3 regions of the Rummeliibacillus sp. GQ308 genome follow, and region 3 is predicted to be linked to each of the others. Evidence: riboswitches for the same ligand, from Rfam matches in the RefSeq annotation. Region 3 holds a riboswitch; each other region holds the start of a gene.
The links. Region 3 has a riboswitch for lysine ahead of AC6CHJ_RS13930 (transporter substrate-binding domain-containing protein). Riboswitches for the same ligand answer to the same signal wherever they lie in the genome.
Positions count from the first base shown of each region.

Region 1 (7,552 bases), on a different contig from region 3:
AAATGTAGGATTAGGTATTCTAATTATCATTGGAGCTGGAAAAGCGAGTTTTCTAGCTGAAACTCTAATTAAATAAAATTCAATTTTAAAACAATGCGATAAGAAGTTCTTACTTTCTTTTATTTGTTCCCTTAAAGATAGTAGAATCTCATGGTTGTCATATTGCTATTTATTTTATTGAATTAATTTGTTAATCAAGTTATCCTTTGTTATTTTCGTCAACCTTATTTATTCTCCATTGGCTGTTTCTTTCCTACATTCACAAATCGTAATAAATGGCAGCCAAGATTAAAACTTTTTTCTCGAAAGGGATAACTACATATATGAAAGTGTTAAAAAAGCTGTATCACTCAGAGGAGTGATACAGCTTTTTTGGATATGTTGTCGAGTTGTTTAGATTAGTGATATTGAATTTCTTTGTTGACATCAATGTTATTGATATCGATGCCCATTGCTTTTGCAACGCCTGCACCATAAGCAGGGTCTGCTTTATAGCAGTGGATAATGTGGCGTTCTTTAATGAAGTCTTCCACGCCTTCCATATTGCGAGCTGTATTTTCAAATAAGCGTTGTTGTTCTTCAGCAGTCATGATATTAAATAATTTTCCTGGTTGTTCGAAGTAGTTAGAGTCATCTTCGCGGAAATCATAAATATCTGCTGGACCTGCTTCTTCAGCTGGGTTTTTGAATTCAGGTTGTTCTTTCCATTCACCATAGCTATTTGGCTCATAGTGAAGTGTGCTACCTAAGTTGCCGTCAACACGCATAGCGCCATCGCGATGGAAGTTATGCACTGGGCATTTTGGTGCGTTTACTGGAATTTGGAAATTATTCACACCTAGGCGGTAGCGTTGTGCATCTGCATAGGAGAATAAACGAGCTTGCAACATGCGGTCTGGTGAGAAGCTAATACCAGGCACTACATTTGATGGTTGGAATGCAGCTTGTTCTACATCAGCAAAGTAGTTTTCTGCATTGCGATTTAATTCAAATTCTCCTACTGGAATTAGTGGGTATTCAGATTTATACCATACTTTTGTTAAATCGAATGGATTGTCGCGGTGGTTACGCGCTTGTTCATCTGTCATCACTTGGATAGACATTTTCCATTTAGGGAATTCGCCGCGTTCGATTGCTTCGTATAAATCACGTTGTGAAGACTCACGGTCATTTGCAACTACTTCTGCTGCTTCTTGGTCAGTGTAGTTTTTAATTCCTTGTTGTGTTTCAAAGTGGAATTTAACATACACGCGCTCATTATTAGCGTTAATCATTGAATACGTATGAGAACCAAAACCATGCATATGGCGGTAGTCAGTAGGAATTCCACGGTCGCCCATTACATATGTGATTTGGTGTAATGCTTCGGGAAGATTTGTCCAGAAGTCCCAGTTGTTATTCGCGGAACGCATATTTGTACGAGGGTCGCGTTTAACAGCATGGTTTAAATCAGGGAAATGCATGGCATCACGGAAGAAGAATACAGGTGTATTATTTCCGACTAAGTCCCAGTTACCTTGTTCTGTGTAGAATTTTAATGCAAAACCACGGATGTCACGTTCTGCATCAGCAGCACCACGTTCGCCGGCTACTGTTGAGAATCGAGCGAACATGTCTGTTTTCTTGCCAATTTCAGAGAAGATAGCCGCTTTTGTATATTTTGTAATATCGTGCGTTACAGTAAATGTTCCGAATGCACCTGATCCTTTTGCGTGCATACGACGTTCAGGAATCACTTCACGGTTAAAGTTTGCTAGTTTTTCAATTAAATAAACATCTTGCAATAGAACTGGACCACGTTTGCCTGCTGTCATTGAATTTGTATTGCTTACGACAGGTGCACCAGCCGCAGTTGTTAATTTTTTATTTTGGTCGTTTGCCATTCATAATTCCCCCTTAAATCTATAGAATTATCTCTTCGAAAATAACTATAACAGAGTCATAGCTAAATGTAAATTATAATAATTATTTTTAAGGAATTTATATCTTAAAGAATAGAATATAAATAATACGGTGTTTGTCAATTAATTTGCTTCCGTAAATTGTGGGAAATAAAAGTTGATAATTCAACGTTAAACGTTGCCAGTAATACAGTTTAGATGTAATTTAAATGGTTTGGAAAACATATTTTATTTGACTTCTTTTATTATATTAACTGTATTAACAACTTATTTATAATAATTACTATTATCATTGGGAGGCTATGGATAGGTATAAATGAAAATATATATCTATTACTATACGCTATGAATACATAACCAAATCTATTCCTTTTACCAACATTGAATAAGCTGATGCTATTTCTCCAATTCTTTATAAATGAATATATAATCTACATATTTTTTCACTGATTTTTTTGATTTATCATAGGGGTAATGACAGGTCGAGGAGGACATAATGGCCATAATAGATGAAGCAGTCGCTTTTTTGACTTTATATTATAAAGAGAATCATTTGCCGGATGAGCAATTAGATCATCGTTTGAAAGAGGTACGTCAAGAATTAGAGGAAAATGGAAGTTATAAGCATACTCCTGAAGAATTAAGCTACGGTGCTCAGGTAGCTTGGAGGAACAGCAATAAGTGTATAGGTAGATTGTTTTGGAAAACCCTTCAGGTGAAGGATGAACGGGGTGTATTAGAAGAAGAAACTATTTTTCAAAAATTGATCAATCATATTGAATATGCCTTCAATAATGGGAAAATCAAGCCTGTTATCACAATTTTTGAGCCTGGCCGTGTCCATATTTGGAATCATCAATTGATACGCTATGCGGGTTATGAATGTGAAGATCAAACCATTGTGGGTGATGCGGATTCGGTTGCTTTTACAAATGAGTGCTTAAAACTTGGATGGAAAGGGAAGGGAGGGCAATTTGACGTGTTGCCTTTAGTTATTCAAGTTGATAATCAGCCACCTAAGTTCTTTGAGATTCCTTCTATATACATAAATGAAGTGGAAATCAGGCATCCGGAATATAGCTGGTTTTCTGAGTTGCATTTAAAGTGGTATGCAGTTCCTATCATTTCAAGTATGCCTCTTGAGATAGGGGGAGTCGTCTATACTGCTACTCCTTTTAACGGTTGGTATATGGGAACGGAAATTGGTGCAAGAAATCTTGCAGACGAAAATCGTTATAATCAGCTTCCTTTCATTGCGAAGAAGATGGGTTTAGATATGCGATCAAACACAAACTTGTGGCAAGATCGTGCACTAATTGAATTAAATGAAGCCGTTTTGTATTCCTTCCGGGAAGATGGTGTCAGCATTGTGGATCATCACACTGCAGCACAGCAATTTAAACGTTTTGAAATGAACGAAGAAGCGGAAAATAGAGATGTGACAGGCAATTGGACTTGGCTTATTCCGCCTCTATCGCCGGCTTTAACGCATATCTTCCATAAACCGTATAAAAATAAAAAGAACACTCCATCTTATATGTATCGGCCATCACCTTTCAAAGGGGTGGGAGACAGATAAAGCAGAGAAGAATAAGAATGAAAAAGCGCTCATTAGCTACAAGCTAATGGCGCTTTTGCTATTGTTCTTTCGTTACAAATCGGTCTTTAGCAGAAATGAATGCAAAGACGAACAAAAGGACTGTGACAATAAGATATAAGCTGTTCGCAGCATGCCAACTATTAAAGCTATCATGGATAAAACCATATAGTACAGGTCCTACTGCAGCGAGCAAATACCCGATGGATTGTGCGGTGCCTGAAAGTTCAGCTGCTTCTTGAGCGTTGCGTGAACGAAGAGAGAAAAGCATCATAGAAAGACTAAAGGATGCCCCTCCAGCGAATCCAATCATTAACATCCATAACAATGTAAGCTCTGTCCAATTCATAAATATACCTGCGAAGCCTGCAAAGTAAAACAGTGACAATAATGCAACGAGCGGTCTTTGGTCAGCTTTTTTACCTGCAAGAATCGGGGTTAAAAAAGTCATTGGCAATTGTGCTATCTGTAGAATAGAAAACATCCATCCCGCTTTGCTCGGGCTCATGCCTTGGGTTTCAAGCAGCCCTGGAATCCAAGTAGCCGTCGTATAAAACAACAGGGATTGTAGCCCCATCGTGAAGGTGATAGCCCAAGTAAGAGGATACTTCCACATAGGTTTAGTGCGTTGAGAAGGTTCATTGTTGTTTGTCACCTTCACATGATTCTGCAGCTGCGGTAACCATACTATGATAGCGAGAATGGCCAGAATACCCCAACAGGCAAGAGCTCCCTTCCATCCGATTGTTGTTTCTGCTATTGGATTGCTCACGCCCGCTGCTATACTGGCGGATAGGTTCATGGAAACAGAATAAAGTGCTGTTAATAATCCTACTTGAAGAGGAAACTTTAATTTAATAAGAGCAGGCAAGAGGACATTGCCAAATGAAATAGCAACTCCGATGATAATCGTTCCAAAGAATAAGAAAAAGATACTGCCCGCTGAACGCATTAAGATACCTATAGCCAAAAGTATTAAGGCTGATAACAATGTTCTTTCAAATCCAACACGCTGTGAAATTTTAGGGACAAATGGTGAAATAACTGCAAATGCAAGCAAGGGGATAGTTGTAATCAATCCCGCCCACACATTTGATATAGTGAGCCCTTCTTTAATATCTGCAATGATAGGGCCAACAGCAGTGAGAGGGGATCGCAAAGTTGTGGCGATAAAGATAATACCGAGCACTAAAAGCCATGTTTTTTTGTCCCATGACAGCTTCTTGTTTCGGTTCGTAGCTTGTTCTGAAGCCAAAGGAAATCCTCCTTTTGAATTTTTAATAGATATTAAAAACGTACAGGAATCATTTTGCTTTATCAATATTTGTTTTACAAAACATGTCCCCTTCTTTCTAAAATATAGTAATTTTCTATTTACCCTTGTAGTCATGTGCTTAATATATTACAATGTAGGTAACTTAAAACTATATATTGCATGCCTCATCCAATAGATGAGGTAGAGGTCGCGGTATTCATGAGTATAATCGACGAGGCGAGAAAGCGTTTAGGACTCGATTAAAAAGGGAATATTGCCGAAGTACAAGCAAGCTTTTTATTGCTAGTGCTGGGGCTGCTATCGAAAGGTGCAGAACTGTCACGCCAATGTCGGCGTGTTGAGCTATCTTGATCAAGGTTGATGGGGAATTCGGACGCCATCTCAGTTATATATGTGATGGCTTTTTTATTTAAATTTTAGCTGTTATAGACAGCTGCGAAGAATACCTTCAGCTCGACCTTTTCTTGCAATGAAAAACGGAAAGAGGAGAGTTATGAATAGAGTAGAAACACATACAAATGCAGGAATACGAACAAACATTAAACATGATTCTCATTCAAATACACAACAGAAACTGAAACGCAGCTTAAAAAGCCGCCATATTTCCATGATTTCACTTGGCGGTACAATCGGTACAGGCCTACTTCTAGCAAGCGGCAACTCGGTTGCAGCAGCGGGTCCCGGAGGAGCATTGTTAGCTTATGGACTAATTGGTGTAATGGTATTTTTCCTTATGACAAGTTTAGGGGAAATGGCCGCTTATATGCCTGTATCAGGATCATTCAGCACGTATGCTTCCAAATTTGTTGATCCTTCATTAGGATTCGCGCTTGGTTGGAATTATTGGTACAACTGGGCAGTAACGATTGCAGCTGAAATTTCAGCTGTAGCGATTGTTATGAAATATTGGTTCCCACATACACCTTCATTTATTTGGAGCGCTGCATTTCTTATAATTATCTTTACTTTAAACTTTTTGTCAGTGAAAAGTTTTGGCGAAAGCGAATATTGGTTTGCGCTTATTAAAGTGGCAACAATTATTATATTTATCATCATTAGTTTCTTAATGATTTTTGGTATTCTCGGCGGACATGCTCCGGTCGGATTTACTAATTTCTTTAAAGGCGACGCGCCTTTCCATGGTGGATTTTTTGCTACATTAGGCATTTTCTTAGCTGCAGGCTTCTCCTTCCAAGGGACAGAATTGCTTGGGATTACAGCTGGTGAAACGGAAAATCCTGAAAAAACAATCCCACAGGCTGTGCGCTCGGTCTTTTGGCGAATTCTATTGTTTTATGTTTTAGCTATCTTAGCGATTGGCTTATTAATTCCTTATACGGATGCACGTTTAGCAAATAGCGATGACGTGGCAGTAAGTCCTTTTACATTAATATTTGAAAATGCAGGCATTGCCTTTGCTGCTTCTGTGATGAACGCAGTTATTCTTACGGCGATTCTTTCAGCCGGCAACTCAGGGTTATATGCAGCATCTCGTACATTACGTGAATTAGCAGTGGAAGGTAATGCACCGAAGATTTTCAAAAAGCTAAACAACCGAGGTGTTCCTGTTGCAGCACTTGTTTTAACAGTAGCAGTGGCTTGTTTATCCTTTTTGGCATCATTTTTTGGATCTGGAACAGTGTATATCTGGCTTTTAAACGCTTCTGGTATGTGCGGTTTCATTGCATGGCTTGGTATAGCGACCAGCCATTATCGTTTCCGAAAAGCATTTGTGGCACAGGGCCGTGATCTCTCAGAGTTGCCTTATCGCTCTAAATTTTTCCCGTTTGGTCCGATTTTTGCCTTTGTCCTTTGTGCGATTGTTATCTTAGGACAAAACTACACAGCGTTTACAGGCGACCATATTGATTGGTATGGCATCCTAGTATCCTATATTGGCTTGCCAATCTTCCTTATTATCTGGTTTGGCCATAAACTGAAATGCAAAACAAAGGTTGTACGTCTAGAAGAGGCAGATCTGACAACGAAACGCCAAGTACAATAATTTAAATCTTGAAGGCTAATCTATCAACGTTGGTAGATTAGCTTTTTTGTTGTGAATTGAGCCGTTTCGTTTTACATAATGTTCGCTTTTTAAATGTTTCTATCAGAATAATTAATCTGTTTATTCGGTTTTGGGTTATTTACCAACACTTACAAAGAGAATTTATATTGAATTTTACGTTTTACATGCTATAATAAAGATAATCAAAATTACATAACATTCACTCATATAATAGCAGGGATATGGCCTGCAAGTTTCTACCAGATTACCGTAAATGATCTGACTATGAGAAGCAATCTAGTAAATAGTTTGTTCATTACATTCTATTTGCTATTACTTTCGACAATAAGTCGAAGGACTTTGCTCCACTCGTAGATGATTGGATGTATTAGTTCTTCGGCTTTTTTGTACGTAAAAAAGCAGAAGTGCTAATGAAAAGAAGGGAGTTCCTCGTGTTGAAAGCACTTCAGGATAAAATCGTAAACGAAGGGAAAGTAATATCAGAGGGAGTTTTAAAAGTAGATTCTTTCTTAAATCATCAGATTGATCCACAATTGATGAAAAAAATTGGTCAAGAATTCGCGGAGCTTTATAAAAATGAAGGAATTACAAAAATATTAACAATCGAATCATCCGGCATAGCACCAGCTGTGATGGCTGGCCTTCTATTAGAAGTGCCTGTAGTCTTTGCACGTAAAAGCAAATCGGTGACGTTGATTGATAACCTATATACAACTGAAGTATATTCATTCACTAAGAAAGTAACTAGCACG
Region 1 covers NZ_JCAXDQ010000007.1:40,614-48,165, forward strand. The annotation lists gene AC6CHJ_RS16135 (catalase) at 399-1,883, opposite strand; gene AC6CHJ_RS16140 (nitric oxide synthase oxygenase) at 2,398-3,480, shown strand; gene AC6CHJ_RS16145 (CynX/NimT family MFS transporter) at 3,539-4,753, opposite strand; lysine riboswitch at 4,948-5,127, shown strand; gene AC6CHJ_RS16150 (amino acid permease) at 5,268-6,779, shown strand; purine riboswitch at 6,984-7,085, shown strand; gene AC6CHJ_RS16155 (xanthine phosphoribosyltransferase) at 7,211-7,552, shown strand, end outside.
Region 1: another riboswitch for lysine. It lies ahead of AC6CHJ_RS16150 (amino acid permease); the one in region 3 lies ahead of AC6CHJ_RS13930 (transporter substrate-binding domain-containing protein).

Region 2 (7,552 bases), on a different contig from region 3:
TACGCAGTGTAAGTACACAAAACTACTTAGAACAATTAGATAAAGTCAAAAAGCTAAGTACAGCGTCAAAAATAGATTCAGCAGTGTTAAATACAAAAATTGCAGAGTTACTGAAAAACTATACAGAGCATTTCGATGCAATTTTTGGAGACTATGTAGAATGGATTACTGAAGATGAATCAGATTCTCATGATGCCTATCTAACACTAACAGTGCAAATGAACGATTTAAAAAAGATTATAGGAAAGCTAGAGCATACAGATGCAACTATAGCGAATGATAAAGCCATCAGAGAAAAATTAGATTTTTTATATGGTAGACAAGAGATTGAACATGCGAATGGCGAGATTTTAGATGGGGAATATAAAGGGAATATTTACAGAAAGGGTGAATTAGTTGGTTCGCGTGAAGATGTTGCGTTAGAGAATGCAACTAAAGCATTTGAAAAAGTGTCTACTGATAAATCAGCGACAATACAACAAAAAATCGATGCTTTAACTGCACAAGTATTGGCGGCAAATGTTGTGTTTACGGCCGCAAAAGCACCCGAATATCCTAATGTGAAATTTGATACGAAGGGAGCCGAGAGAGTACTGCGAGATAGCAAAGTTTCACGACGTGCACTTGTAAAAGAAGCAGCACAGCAACAAGAAACAATCAACACGGATGCTTTAGAAAAAGAACTTATCGCAGGCTTCGCTGAACTTAATGAAAAAATATCGTTTGATCAACCTTCTGCCACAGCAACATATGAACCACTAGCTGTGAATGAAGAAGCAACAGGGACTTTTGATGACAAGGGCTTTGCATACTATGCTATCAATGTTGATCAAGTAGAAGGAAACTATTACTTTACTGGAAATGCAGATGTGCCAAATCAGGTTTTTTGGATGAGTGACGCAAAAGAAAAAATCAACGATGTGGATGAAGAAGTACCGGAAAAATTACGTTATCTCGAAAAAGGTATGCGCTATGTGGCAGTGCAAGGGGAACCGAATGCACCGTACCATTTCAAACTGTATCAAAAAATATATAACTATACGACTATGGCTGAACTTCTTCCTGGTAGAGATGGAGCAGTGGAATTGCCGTACTATCAACATTCTACACCATCCGTTGATCTTAACCTAACAACTGATAAACATATCATGCTGTATGCACTAGAAAACGAAAATTCATTTGAATCGCCGATTGAAAATCTGATACTGACGAATAAAGAAACAGGTGAAACATATCCAGTCGTTAAAATTTCGAGAACATTTTTCTCAACCAATGCGCCAAATGGCAAGTATTCATTATCGATGACATCTACAAAAAAAGGTGTTCCAGGGCATGTGGGCATTTACTATGAAACGTCACCACAATTAAAAATGAATGAACCGAATCAAAACAATCGTTTTTATACGCTGAACGTTGAAAAAGATACGAAATTTAAATTTGTATTAACGTCAAATCATACTCAATATGGTAATAATAAAATGCGTTTTTATGATCAAAATCATAAACTAATTAAACATGTACCATTCGATACTGGGGACAAGCCGCGTGAATTTGTCTATACGGTAAAGAAAGGACGTTATAGCATATCCATGGACGATCCTTCTATTACCATTACAGCTACATTGAAATAAGCGACTTCTATAATAGTAGAAAAGGAGAATCTTGATTAAAAAGATTCTCCTTTCTTTTGTTCAAATTTAAAAGAAGGAGAGTTGACGGTACAAACATCCTTTATCTAAAAAAAAGCAACCGTCCTTAAGGAGGAGGCTGCTTTTTTTAATGATTATTTATTGAGGTTCCTCCGCTTCGGCGATTGCTTTGGTTTGATGGACCGTGCCACGTGGATGGTTAGGAGGGGCATAGATCGAATACAGCTTAATTGGTTTGTTGCCTGTATTGGTCAGATTATGCCATGTACCAGCTGGAACAAAAAAGACATAATCATCCCGCACTGGTTGCTGGAAGTCTAAGAACTGTTTATTTTTGCCCATTTGTACAAGGCCTTCGCCTTCTTCAATGCGAATAAATTGATCCGTATTCGGATGAATCTCCAAACCAATATCTCCTCCGACTGGAATGCTCATCAGCGTAAGCTGTAAATGCTCACCGGTCCACAGCGCTGTGCGGTAGTTCGTATTTTGTTTTGTTGCTGTGTCTATATTGACAGCAAAAGGTGTTGGACCATAATCTCTTAAATAAACACTATTCGGACTTTGGTAGGTTTGCTGGTATTGATTTTGAAACTGGTAAGGGGAGGGGCTATTCGGATAATAGCCGTGGGATGTTCCGCAAGATGGACAATGATAGTGATACAAAACATCATTCCTTTTTTTACTATACTGTACGCTTCTTACGGAACTTTGGTGCCTATTTTAAGTTAGCTTCTTAAAGCTGTGTCTTCTTTACATACAGACTGCAATAGATGCTGTAACTCAGTAGTTTCTTCTTCATTAAGGGGTATTAAAGGCAAACGTACACCGCCTACTGCTATTCCTCTCAAATTCAGAGCAGCTTTTACAGGGCAAGGGTTAGGTGCGCTAAATAATCCTTTGAATACAGGGAGGAGCCTACGATGATCTGCCGCAGCTTCCATCACATCCCCGTTTTTAAACTTTTCCATCATCGCTTGCATTTCATTTCCAATAATATGGGAGGATACGGAAATAACGCCAGTAGCACCAATCGATAGAGATGGCAGCGTTAAATGGTCTTCTCCTGTATAGACACTGAAATCATTGGGTGTTTGCGTAATGAGTTCAGCCATTGCATCCAAGTTTCCGCTCGCATCTTTAATGGACACGATGTTATTAATCGCGGCAAGGCGAGTGACTGTTTCAACGGATAGATTGACAACACTTCTTCCAGGGATATTGTAGAGAATGATTGGTAGCTGTGTTGATTCCGCAATTGCTTTGAAGTGCTGATAAAGGCCCTCTTGTGATGGTTTATTATAGTAAGGTGCAACAAGCATAATTCCATCCACACCTATGTCTTCAGCAGACTTAGTCAGTTCAATGGATGCCCTTGTATTATTAGATCCTGTGCCTGCAATAACAGGAACCCTATGGTTTACTTCATCTACGACAAATTGAAATAAACTGATTTTTTCTGCCGTTGTGAGTGTAGGGGATTCACCTGTAGTGCCAGCTACCACAATGCCATCTGAGCCGTTTTCGATAAGATAATTAATCAGCTCACGAGTAGCTCTAAAGTCAATATTTCCTTGTTGGTCAAATGGGGTCACCATCGCCGTTATAATTCTTCCAAAATTCATTGCTTCTCCACTTCCTTTTCATTTTTTGGAGAAGGGCAGTATAGAAAATAACGCAAAAAAAGCAGCAACGTGATGTGACTACGTTGCTGCGAGAATTCATAAAGTCATCTCCATGCGTACGATAGCCCTCCATATAGTTTCCTACATGACAGTCCTGTGTTTATTCAACAGCAGGCCCAGCAATAGAGAAATATGAGTTTCTCTAAGCTTCGGCAAATTCCCCTTTCCACTGCAGTAGTCGGATCTCATCATCCTCTTGCAGCTTACTCATGGTTTTTGCGCCTCTATCCTTATTTCAAAAGATATTGAAATAAGTGAATATTCAATTACAGAAAGTATAGCAGTCTAGCTATGCTTTTACAAGATAGAAAGCCAAATATTATTATATTTCTCTGTTTTTAATATTGGCATTCATATTGCCAGCTGTAAGCGTATCATCAAGATTGTCTTTTTGAAGGTCATTATCGTGCTTATTAGCAGGATCGTATAGTTCTTGCTCGGTAATAGCACCACGATTTGCATCATCTACATCGCTATCTGTGACAGAAGCATCACCAGTCGTTTCAATGCGTGCTTCCTCGCGTTTTAGATTATCAGTGACTTGTTCTGTTTCGGTCACTTGTTTTTTACCAATGACTACTTCTTCATTTACCACTGGTTTTTTCGTCACTTCAATTTGTTCTTCGACGATTGGAATACGGATGGTGTCATCTTCACCCATTGGAGCATAAGCATCTGTAGTGGCAGCTGCTTCATCAGTAACTTTTCGTCTTTCTACATACACTTCATCGTGTGTGACAGGTACATTGACTGTTTGTGGTTCTTCCACAACATCTTTGTGAACTTCAACCTCACCAGTTTGTACTTGGTCTTTTTCAACATCAAGTTGTTCTTTGCGCAATTTTAATGTTTGCTCATCTGCCACTGTATTATTAACATCCACTGTATCATTAGTAGCTACTGTGGTATCAAGACCTACATTTGCCTCTTGGTTGTCTACTGGTGTTAGTGGGTCAGCAGTGCCTAAAAGGGCATCATCTTCTTTGTTTGCTAAAAGTAGAATACGGCCATCGTTAATATCGCGTTCGTAGCGACGAGCAGATTCTTCATCAAAGCCAAGTGTTAAGAAATATTCGTAATAAGATGCATGGTCCACATCTGTGTGGAAATCACCTTTAAATACTGCTGCTAGGCGATCGAAGAAACCTTCATCTTCTTCCATATTGCGACCGCCGACATCTTCTGTTAGTACACCTGTTTCATTTTTTACGACTGATGGAGCAGAAGGGAAGTTTGTTGTATTAAGGGCAATTGAGAAATCGTCAGTTGCATATCCTTTTTGGCGATATTCATCAATAGCTTTAATCACTTCCGCGCTTGAGTTATAAATTCCTAATACTTTTTTATCCATGTGTATTACCTCCATTATTTGTTTCATTTTTTTGATATGCGATTACAACATAAATATACCCGAATCTCTTTCATCGAAACGCTTAAGCATAAAAGAATGTTTGTTTTAGAATTAGTAAAATGTGACAATGATGAAGAAGATAAACGCTAAAGAAAGGTGCTTATATATATGAAAAAAGCCGTATTTTTAGATCGTGATGGGGTCATTAATGAGGTACTAACCAAGAGGGTAAAGTTTGTGAACAAACCGAAAGATTTATATTTCTTGCCAGGTGTTCCTGAAGCAATAAAAAAATTGAATGCCTATTTTGATTTTGTGTTTGTGGTCACCAATCAGGGCGGTGTAGGTCTTGGATATATGAAAGAATCGGAATTGAAAAAAATCCACTTGCATATGATTGAGGAGTTAAAGAAACAGGGAGCCCGTGTGGATGAGGCAGTCTATTGTCCACATAAACCAAAAGCTGGTTGTGCTTGCCGAAAGCCTAACAGCAAGTTAATTGAAGACCTAGCAAAAAAATATGAAGTTGACTTATCAAAATCCTTTATGGTTGGTGATACCGATACAGATATAATGGCGGGGGAGAAAGCAGGGGCGAAAACAGTTTATTTAGGTGAACGCGATCCACTAGCCGATGCAGTATGTAATGACTTGAGCGAAGCGGCAGAATGGATTATAACACATCAGTAATTCCATGTTAGGAGACTAAGAGGGCGGGAGAAATTGAATTGCAGTTGTTTTTCAGCGAAATAGCTGAAGTTGGATTAGCGAAGACAACTCAGGGCTTACCACTACTCTTAGCAAAACGCAGCTATTCCCACTTCATCTCCACATCAAATTAGTATCTTTAAAATATACAACTCAGGGTTTTTCAGTAATCACAAAACTATTGGAGAACGTGAACTAGTAAGAGGGGCCTTCCCAGAAAGTTTCAATTCTTTGACACATGATTACTTGCAGAATACGATAAATTAGTGAAGAAATGAAAAATAGGAGGTCAATATGTATGGCAGATTTATTTGAAGAATATACCTTGAAAAACGGAGTAGTATTGCGCAACAGAGTCGTGATGGCACCAATGACGAACTACTCTGGCAATGCCGATGGAACCGTTACTGATGCGGAGGTTGCTTATTATGCACGCCGTTCAGAAGGCGTCGGTATGATTGTGACAGCCTGCACGCATGTATTAGAAAACGGTAAAGGCTTTCCAGGACAGTTTGCCGGATATGATGACAAGTTTATCCCTAGCCTAAAACGCGTGGCTGATGCGATTCATACAGGAGGAGCAAAAGCAGTGCTTCAAATTTTCCACGGAGGAAGACGTTCTATTCCAGAAGAGGTACCAAATGGCGAAATCGTAAGTGCAAGTGATGTCGCTTATCCAGACAATGCAACACCAAGACCCATGACAACTGATGAAGTAAAAGAGGCAGTCAAAGCGTATGGCGAAACAACGCGTCGTGCGATCGAAGCAGGCTATGATGGCGTTGAGATTCATGGAGCTAACACATACTTATTGCAACAATTTTTCTCTGCCCACACGAACAAAAGGACCGATGAATATGGTGGAGTAATTGAAAATCGTATGCGCTTTCCTTTAGAGGTTTTACGTGAGGTAAAACAAGTGGCTGCAACGCATGCTAAGGAAGCCTTTATCATTGGCTATCGCTTCTCACCTGAAGAACCTGAAGAAAACGGGATTACAATGGATGATACTATCCAACTTGTAGATGCTTTGGCCGCAGAAGGGCTGGATTATCTGCATGTATCGCATATGGAATTCTTCGCGAAGCCGCATCGTTTTACTGGCGACCAAGAAAAAACACGTGTCCAACTGTTAATAGAAACGATCAATGGCCGGACTGCTTTGATTGGAGTAGGGTCAATTTATAGTTTCGATGATGCAGTGAAAGCATTGGAGACAGGTGTTGATCTTGTGGCATTAGGCCGCGAATTATTAATTGAACCGGATTGGGTACAAAAAGCGCAAGAAAATCCGTCATCCATTAGAACAGAAATGGATATGTCTATGCAGAAAGAATTAGCGATCCCTGACCCGATGTGGGGAGCTCTAAAAAGACCGAATTGGATTCCTGGAATGAAGGCTTGACTTGACAGAATTTTTGACAAATAGTATGCTACTAATAATGAATTAGTTATAGAACATTTTAGCAAAGAGCTATAGCGATATGGTTTTTTGAAAAAATGAAACTATAATACGGTATTCTTCTAAAAGGAAGAATGAATATTAAAGGTAGACGATTAATCCCCATTCAAGATGGGTTCGTTAAAAGTAAACCGATAATTTCTTTGTTTAATAGTGCCTTGCGCCTTTTAAATGATGAAATTGTCGGTTTTTTTATGTAAAAAAAGGAGGGATTTTGGATGTCGTGGCCACTATTGTTTCTCATTTTTCTTGGACTTTCTCTAGGGAGCGGATTGTGTATCCTGCATCCGCAAGTCCCGCTTCGATTCATTCGCATTCATATCGGCATGCTGGCATTAGCACCAATTGCCGCTTTATTAGGTCTTATTTTTTCTAAAGGAGATTATTTCCTAGGAGTATTGCATTTCGATTCATTATCATGGCTCTGGTCTCTGTTTGTTTTGACAATTGGATTAATCGTTCAGCGATATTGTGTCCATTATTTGCTAGGCGATAAGTCATACCGCAAGTACTTTGCACTTTTAACTATTACTACTTCAGCTGATGCCCTTGCATGGTTATCTGATGATGTTCGCCTTTTATTTATTGGATGGGGGCTAACACTATTTTGTTTAACTGTCTTAATCGGATTAAGGAAGGAATGGAAGGTAGCGCAGCATGCTGCAAAAGTATCCCGCGGCTATCTATTAGCTAGTTT
Region 2 covers NZ_JCAXDQ010000003.1:77,819-85,370, reverse strand. The annotation lists gene AC6CHJ_RS12760 (hypothetical protein) at 1-1,631, shown strand, start outside; gene AC6CHJ_RS12755 (cupin domain-containing protein) at 1,788-2,315, opposite strand; gene dapA (4-hydroxy-tetrahydrodipicolinate synthase) at 2,378-3,274, opposite strand; lysine riboswitch at 3,389-3,569, opposite strand; gene AC6CHJ_RS12745 (YsnF/AvaK domain-containing protein) at 3,657-4,685, opposite strand; gene AC6CHJ_RS12740 (D-glycero-alpha-D-manno-heptose-1,7-bisphosphate 7-phosphatase) at 4,854-5,375, shown strand; gene AC6CHJ_RS12735 (NADH-dependent flavin oxidoreductase) at 5,692-6,798, shown strand; gene AC6CHJ_RS12730 (NADH dehydrogenase subunit 5) at 7,074-7,552, shown strand, end outside.
Region 2: another riboswitch for lysine. It lies ahead of dapA (4-hydroxy-tetrahydrodipicolinate synthase); the one in region 3 lies ahead of AC6CHJ_RS13930 (transporter substrate-binding domain-containing protein).

Region 3 (7,552 bases):
TGCAGCTAATTGCCAACCGCCTGTGCCAAAGCCAGTTTTAATCTTAGTAATACATACCTTACCTGGTCCAATGCCTACTTTTGTTGCATCTGCACCAGCATTTTCTAATTCTCTAACTGCTTCTGGTGTTCCAACATTACCTGCAATGACAAATGATTGAGGGAGATGTTTTTTAATATGCTGGATCATGTTAATGACTGCATTGGAATGTCCATGAGCAATATCAATAGTAATGAATTCAGGTGTTAGCCCGTCTTTTTCTAATGTCTCAATAAAGTCATATTCTTCCGATTTAACACCAACGCTGATAGATGCGATTAAACCGCGTGCATGCATATCTTTGATAAAGTCTGCGCGTTGTTCCGGATTAAAACGATGCATGATATAGAAATAGCCATTTTCAGCTAACTGGATTGCTACCTTTTCATCAATAATTGTTTGCATATTTGCAGGGACCACTGGAAGTTTAAAAGTATGTCCGCCAAGTGTCACACTTGTATCACATTCTGATCGACTATTCACAATACATTTTGCAGGAATCAACTGAATATCTTCGTAATCAAATACATTATCCATAAAGGAACACCCCTAAAGTCGAATATTATTTTTTATTTATTTATAAAACGTTCGCCATTTGATAATTTACATTATTTTTAGTTATTTGTAAAGGTCTTTTAGATTTTAGTTATCTTTTTGAAATATAGTTTCTTGTTAGAGAGTAAGGGGTAATTAATAGCATCCTTGTAAGGGATTTTTGAAAGCTATACAGCTATATTGCCTAAAGAAGATTCAATCAACTGACTGAAACACAATAGATACTAAAAAAACAGCCATATCATGGTTATAGAAAAGGAGAAGATTATATGGATCAGCTAGTCGTGAAACCAACCTTTACATTGAAGCAAATTTACGGAGAGGACGCCGTTTACAGCCCAAGACCATCATATAAAGAAAACCCATGGATGTCCCAAGATATGGAACAATTAGACTTTTTAACAGCTAGAGAATTAGTTATCTCAAATTTGCCAACGCTGGTTCATAAAGCCACGCAAACAGACAAAATCAAAGAACTGTTCGAAATAGTAGGGGTAGAAATTCCTGAACAACCCTATCAATATGGAAACCAAGAAGAATATGAAGCTATTTTGCACAAGTGGAGTCAAGAGAAAAAGAAAATAGTTTTCCATTATTTATATGATGAAGATGAAATCAATCGAGAGTGTTATTGGATGGATGCAGAAATGTTTAATTATTTGAACTGTAAGGCCAATATTGATGCTATCATTCCAAAAAAGTATGTCCCTAAACGAGACGTTGTTTGTATAAATCAATTAGAGGAAGAGCTTAAATCATGGAAGCTACCGCTTATTTTAAAACAAGGTGAAGACTTGCCTTCATCAGGGGGCTATGGCGTGATGATTTGTCACACTGACGATCAGCTAGCCGAGGCCATCCACAAGTTTAAAAGTGAAGATGCGAAAATGGTTATTGTTGAAGAGTGTCTTGATATTGAAGAAAATTATTGCTGCCAATACCTTTATTCTAAGGAACTAGGGATAAAATTTATTGGTGCATCAAAGCAAATTACAGATGACAACGGAAAGTACAGTGGTAATGTGCTAGTAGAAAATGTACCGGAAGAAATCATTCAGGCAGGTCGAGAAATTATGGACTGTGGCGTAGAAAAAGGGTTTATCGGTGTAGCGGGGTTTGACCTTGTAATAACAAAGAATGGGCAAGTAAAAGCTATCGACTTGAACTTTAGACAGAATGGTTCTACATCCATGTTATTGCTGCACGAACAACTTGGAAAGCCGGTAAACAAGTTTTTAGCTTACCGATCAAATGATCAACGTGATGCATTCTATACAGCGATAAAAGAGTATGTAGAAAAAGGCGTACTATTCCCATTAGCCTACTATGATGGAGATTATTTCGAGGGGAAAATACCATCAAGATTTACCGGAGTCTGGTATGCAGATTCAATCGAAGAAATTGAACGGTATGAAAAAGAACTTATGGAAAAAAATGTTTTAGAAAACGGACCAGAGGATTAAATCCTCTGGCTTTTTTTTGATTTGTTTAAGCCCAAACGTATTATTTATGGTAGAATTTTTTAGTAGTAGCACTGTAAAATTAACAAAGAAGATCCTACTTTTAGTAGAAAGAGCACTTTTATTATAGATGAACAATAATAACCAATTGATAAGTAGATATAGAAAATTAAATGAATATGGGGAGAAAACCAATGAAGAGCTGGGAATTTATATTACGCGATTATATGATTGGACGTCCAGTCATTGCTATTCAGTACGATGAGGACGATCCAACAGTTGGAGAAATTGTTGACTTAAATAGAGAGCTGCCTTACGGGCAAATTGAAGTAACAGAAGACGGAAAATTAGCATCACTTTTAATTGAAATGGAAGACATCCTGGAACACAATGATGTGTCACTTGATGAGTATGAAGAATTAACCCAAGAGGATTTAATGGGAATTGCGGAAGATTTTATAGATGAATTCTATCAAAAGGATCTTACTTTCCGCAGTATTTCTGAATGGAATGGTGAATCATACTTGTTAACGTTTGAAGCAAAAGATGTTGCACTAAATCTATTCTTGCCTAATTCAGGTGTGACGTTAGAAATAAATAAACAAGGTTTTATCCTGTCGGCTACTTTTAATCAGTCATATTATCAGTTAGCCTATCCAGATATTCAGATTTCTGCTGAAGATGCTAAGGAAATTCTTTTTGAACAACCGCTTGTCGAACTTGCGATTACAGACTTGAATGGGGAATTACAGCTTCTCTACAAACCAAAAAGTGGGACTTTTAGAGTACATGTAGACGGTAGTCTCCAATACGAAGAAGATTTTATGGAATATGGGGAGCAAAATGCGAATTCCTTTGAGCCCGTTACAGTAACCGAGAGCGTAAAGACATTGCTTGGTGTAACTGATGATATGCAATTGATTGAGGACGGGGCGAATCGTTTTTGGTATACAGGCAGTTCGAAAAACATCGATGAAGAAGAACCTGTTATTAAAATTGAAAACATAGATTCTATGTTTATGGAATACGAATCGCTGGTAGAGTGGGAAGAGCAGAAAGAAGAACTGCCAGAAGCTACATTAGCTAATAAAGCAAAAATGTTCCTAGAGGCGATTGTGGGGGATGTCCATGAAAAGTACCTGTTAGAAGTACAGCAAGGGGAAATGGAGTATTCGTCATATGGCATAATAACAGAAGAAGACTTGTCAGAAGAGGAACGACAATTCTTTGAAGAGTTGGAGTTAGAAGAAGAGGATGAGTTTGACGCAGACTTTGACTTTGAGCCATATACAACATTTTCATTTATAAGACAGCATAAGGGTGTCCTATTAAGTGATTACACCATTCATATCAATGTAGGGAAATATACGGGGATTATTCGTGAATGTTCGCTGCTGTTGCCAAACGAAGGGAAGTTAAATACCCTTGACATTGTACCAGTCCTGACTTTAGAGGAAGCCGACGCTAAATTTAAAGAACAGCTGGAAATGCATCTTGCACGAACTGAGGTCAATGATGAAGAAGATGAAGACCTAATAATATACGATTTGACTTATGAAGCCGAATTTCCAGTTGGAAAAGAAATCATGGCTATTAATGCTATGAGCGGGGAAGTCTATTATGCAGAAGAAGAATATGAGGAAGATTGATGGATAGAATCTTTTAAATTGTTGAAATATTATTGACATACATTCCATCCCTATTGTAGACTGTTTAAAACATAACTAAATATAGCCTCACTTATACGGTGAGGTAGAGGCGCAGTATTTATTAGTTCTTAGTGGAGTTAGAGAAAGCGATGAGTCTAAGAAGAAGGAAATATTGCCGAAGTGTGTAACAAGTTTCTCATTGTTGCATGCTGGGTCTGCAGTGAATAACTGCAGGACTGTCTCAATAAATTTCTATGGTTTATTGAGTTGTGCTATCTCAAATTGGGATATAAGTAGAGGATTTAGGACTAGAATTACGTAGCCCTGAGTTCAACTCGGGTCTATAATTCTAGTCTTTTTTATTTAGAAAAAAGGGAGAGATCAATATGAAAAAAATAGGAACACTGTTATCAAGTATTTTACTAATTGCTGTGTTAATTCTAACAGGGTGTAGTTCTAAAGAATCAGGTGATGCAAAGTCTTCAGGCAGCAAAGGAAGCGACACATTTACAATCGGCATGGAAGCAGGTTATCCGCCATTTAACTGGACGCAAGGTGACGATTCTAATGGTGCGGTTGCCATTCAAGGGAACGCTGAGTATGCAGGTGGGTATGATGTTCAAATTGCCAAAAAAATTGCAGATGGCTTAGGGAAAAAACTTGTCATTTCTAAAATGGAATGGGACGGTTTAGTGCCAGCTTTAGCTTCAGGTAAGATAGATGCAATTATTGCAGGAATGTCTCCTACTGAAGAACGCAAAAAGACAATCGACTTCTCTGACAATTACTACACATCTCATCTAGTAATGGTCGTTAAAAAAGGAAGTAAATATGAAAATGCCACTTCAATTGAAGATTTTAAAGGGGCAAGAGTAACAGCTCAATTAAATACATTCCACTACACAGTTATTGATCAAATTCCAGGCGTAAAAAAACAAACAGCAACGGATAATTTCTCCGCTATGCGTGTGGCTTTACAAGCAGGCAAGATGGATGCATATGTTTCAGAGAAACCAGAAGCAGTATCGGCAACTTCTGCCAATGATCAATTTAAAATGGTTGAATTTAGCGAAGGCAAAGGATTTAAAACAGCGGCAGAAGATACACAAACAGCAGTGGGTATTCCGAAAGATAGCAAATTAACAAAGAAAATCAATGAAATACTAAAAGGCATCTCAGAAGAAGAGCGTACAAAAATGATGGATGATGCCATTAAACAACAACCAGCAGCCAAATAATGCAAAAGTTAACTTAGTGAAAGTCCTCTTCAGCTTTCACTAGCTTTGCATCAATTGCGCTTTAACATGTAACATTCACGCCAAAAGGATATGGCAATGATTAAAGCTTGTTATACGAGAGACATAAGCATCTGTTAAGGCGCTGTTTGGAGGAGGAAAATAGATGAGTTTAGAATGGTTTATAGAGATTATCGTCAATAATTGGCCAATGTTTTTAAGAGGCGCATGGATGACGTTGCTCATTGCGACAGTTGGTACAATTTTTGGCGCCTTAATTGGCTTAATCATCGGTATTATTCATACAATCCCGAAAAGCAAAAGTAGAATTAAAAGAGTATTTTTAAAATGCGTAAGCATCATTTTATCGGTATATGTGGAATTTTTCCGCGGAACCCCAATGATTGTGCAAGCGATGGTTGTTTACTTTGGTTCTGACCTGATATTTCACATTGATATGAACCGTACATTTGCGGCAATGTTCATTGTTTCTGTCAATACAGGGGCTTACATGGCAGAAATCGTACGAGGCGGCATTATTAGCATCGACAATGGACAATTTGAAGCAGCACGCGCGATTGGTATGAATCATTGGCAAACGATGGTTCATGTCGTTTTGCCACAGGTAATGCGCAATATTTTGCCAGCTACAAGCAATCAATACATTATGAATATTAAAGATACATCAGTGTTAAATGTCATCGGTGTTACCGAATTATTCTTCCAAACGAAGACGATAGCAGGCAATAACTTCCGCTACTTTGAGTCATTCTTTGTCGCCTGTATCCTCTATATGATTATGAATATTATAGTGACGCAAATATTAAGATATTTCGAAAGAAAACTTGCCGGTAATGCAACATACCAACTGATAGATAACCAAGAAATGCTGAATGGACAGAAGGCATCTTAATAACAGAGAAGGGGGATTCTATGGAAAATATTATCGATATCATGCATCTCAATAAATCCTTTGGATCACATGAGGTATTAAGAGATATTAACTTTTCTGTTAAGGAGGGTGAAGTAGTTTGTGTGATTGGCTCTTCGGGCTCAGGAAAATCAACACTGCTGCGCTGTATTAACTTGCTTGAATCACCCACTGGCGGAAAGATTTTATATAAAGGACAGGATATACTGGACCAAGGGCATAATTTAAATACATACCGTACTCACCTCGGCATGGTATTCCAGCAATTTAATCTATTTAATAACTGTGATGTATTAAGCAATTGTATGGTTGGACCAATAAAAGTGTTAAAGCGGCCAAAGGAAGAAGCGAAGGAAGTGGCAATGAAATATTTAAAGGTTGTCGGGATGGATCGTTACAAAAATGCTCGTCCCCATCAGCTTTCAGGCGGCCAAAAACAACGTGTAGCCATTGCCAGAGCCCTCTCTATGCAGCCTGATGCGCTACTGTTTGACGAACCGACATCTGCCTTAGACCCTGAGATGGTAGGGGAAGTCTTGAAAGTGATGAAAGAGCTGGCGAATCTAGGTTTAACAATGATTATAGTGACACATGAAATGGAATTTGCAAGGGAAGTTTCCGATCGTATTGTCTTTATGGATCAAGGTGTTATTGTAGAAGATGGCAAGCCAGAAGAGGTATTTAATCAACCTAAGAATGAGCGTACAAGGGCATTTTTGCAAAGAGCATAACAAAATACAGGGAACCATTAAATGGTTTCTCGAAATCATAAAAGCTCATTGATCAAATGAGCTAACAGTTAGACGATATCCACGCCCTTAGTAGCGTGTATATCGTCTTTTGTTGTTTATATGACTTATAAGTTTCCCCGTATTTTTTCATTCTAGTGCAATCATGGCAATATAAAGAGAATATATTATCTGATTGGAGGGGAATCTCCATAGGCATTAGTCAAAAAAATTGGTTGAAGTCGGAAACGATATGGATGCTATTGATCGCTATTTTAACAGCTGTCAGTAGCGAAATTAAACTCTCTCCCTTTCAAGGTGAACCGTTTCGCTTTGGGGTAGGCAGTATAACTTTCTTAGTGCTTCTGTTAGCTCGGAAACCAAAGTCCGTTTTAAAAACAGGTATTATAACGGGGATAACCGTAGTTCTTTTTCGTCTCATTATTTCAGTTATATTTTACAGTGGCACGTGGGACAATAGTTTTCAAGAACATCTTCCTGCGTTTTTTTATTACTTCTTGTATGTTCTCCTATTTCAATTCATAAAGCTGGAGAAATTTATTGATTCACCATTTAAATTAGGTTTAATCGCTACAGGGATTGAAATTGTGGCGAACACTGCGGAGCATATGCTGAGATACCTTATGTCAGTTACCAATATAGGTATTTCTGATCTGCTCTTAATTGTGATGGTTGCTTTTTTAAGAAGCTTTTTTGTTGTGGGTATTTTTAGTTCAATCATTGCGATGGAAGAGAAAAAACGAGTAGGTGAACAACTATCACTCGACTCTGGCTTATACGTAGAAACGCTCTATTTGCAAAAAATGATGAATCATATCGAACAAATTATGGCTGATAGTTATGACTTTTATCGAACATTGAAAGCTGATAATCAATCAAACCTTAGTGTACGTGCGCTCCATATTTCCCAGGAAATCCATGAGGTGAAAAAGGA
Region 3 covers NZ_JCAXDQ010000004.1:88,496-96,047, reverse strand. The annotation lists gene guaC (GMP reductase) at 1-576, opposite strand, end outside; gene ldmS (L-aspartate--L-methionine ligase LdmS) at 864-2,057, shown strand; gene AC6CHJ_RS13935 (hypothetical protein) at 2,249-3,703, shown strand; lysine riboswitch at 3,800-3,986, shown strand; gene AC6CHJ_RS13930 (transporter substrate-binding domain-containing protein) at 4,090-4,941, shown strand; gene AC6CHJ_RS13925 (amino acid ABC transporter permease) at 5,105-5,851, shown strand; gene AC6CHJ_RS13920 (amino acid ABC transporter ATP-binding protein) at 5,872-6,600, shown strand; gene AC6CHJ_RS13915 (ATP-binding protein) at 6,855-7,552, shown strand, end outside.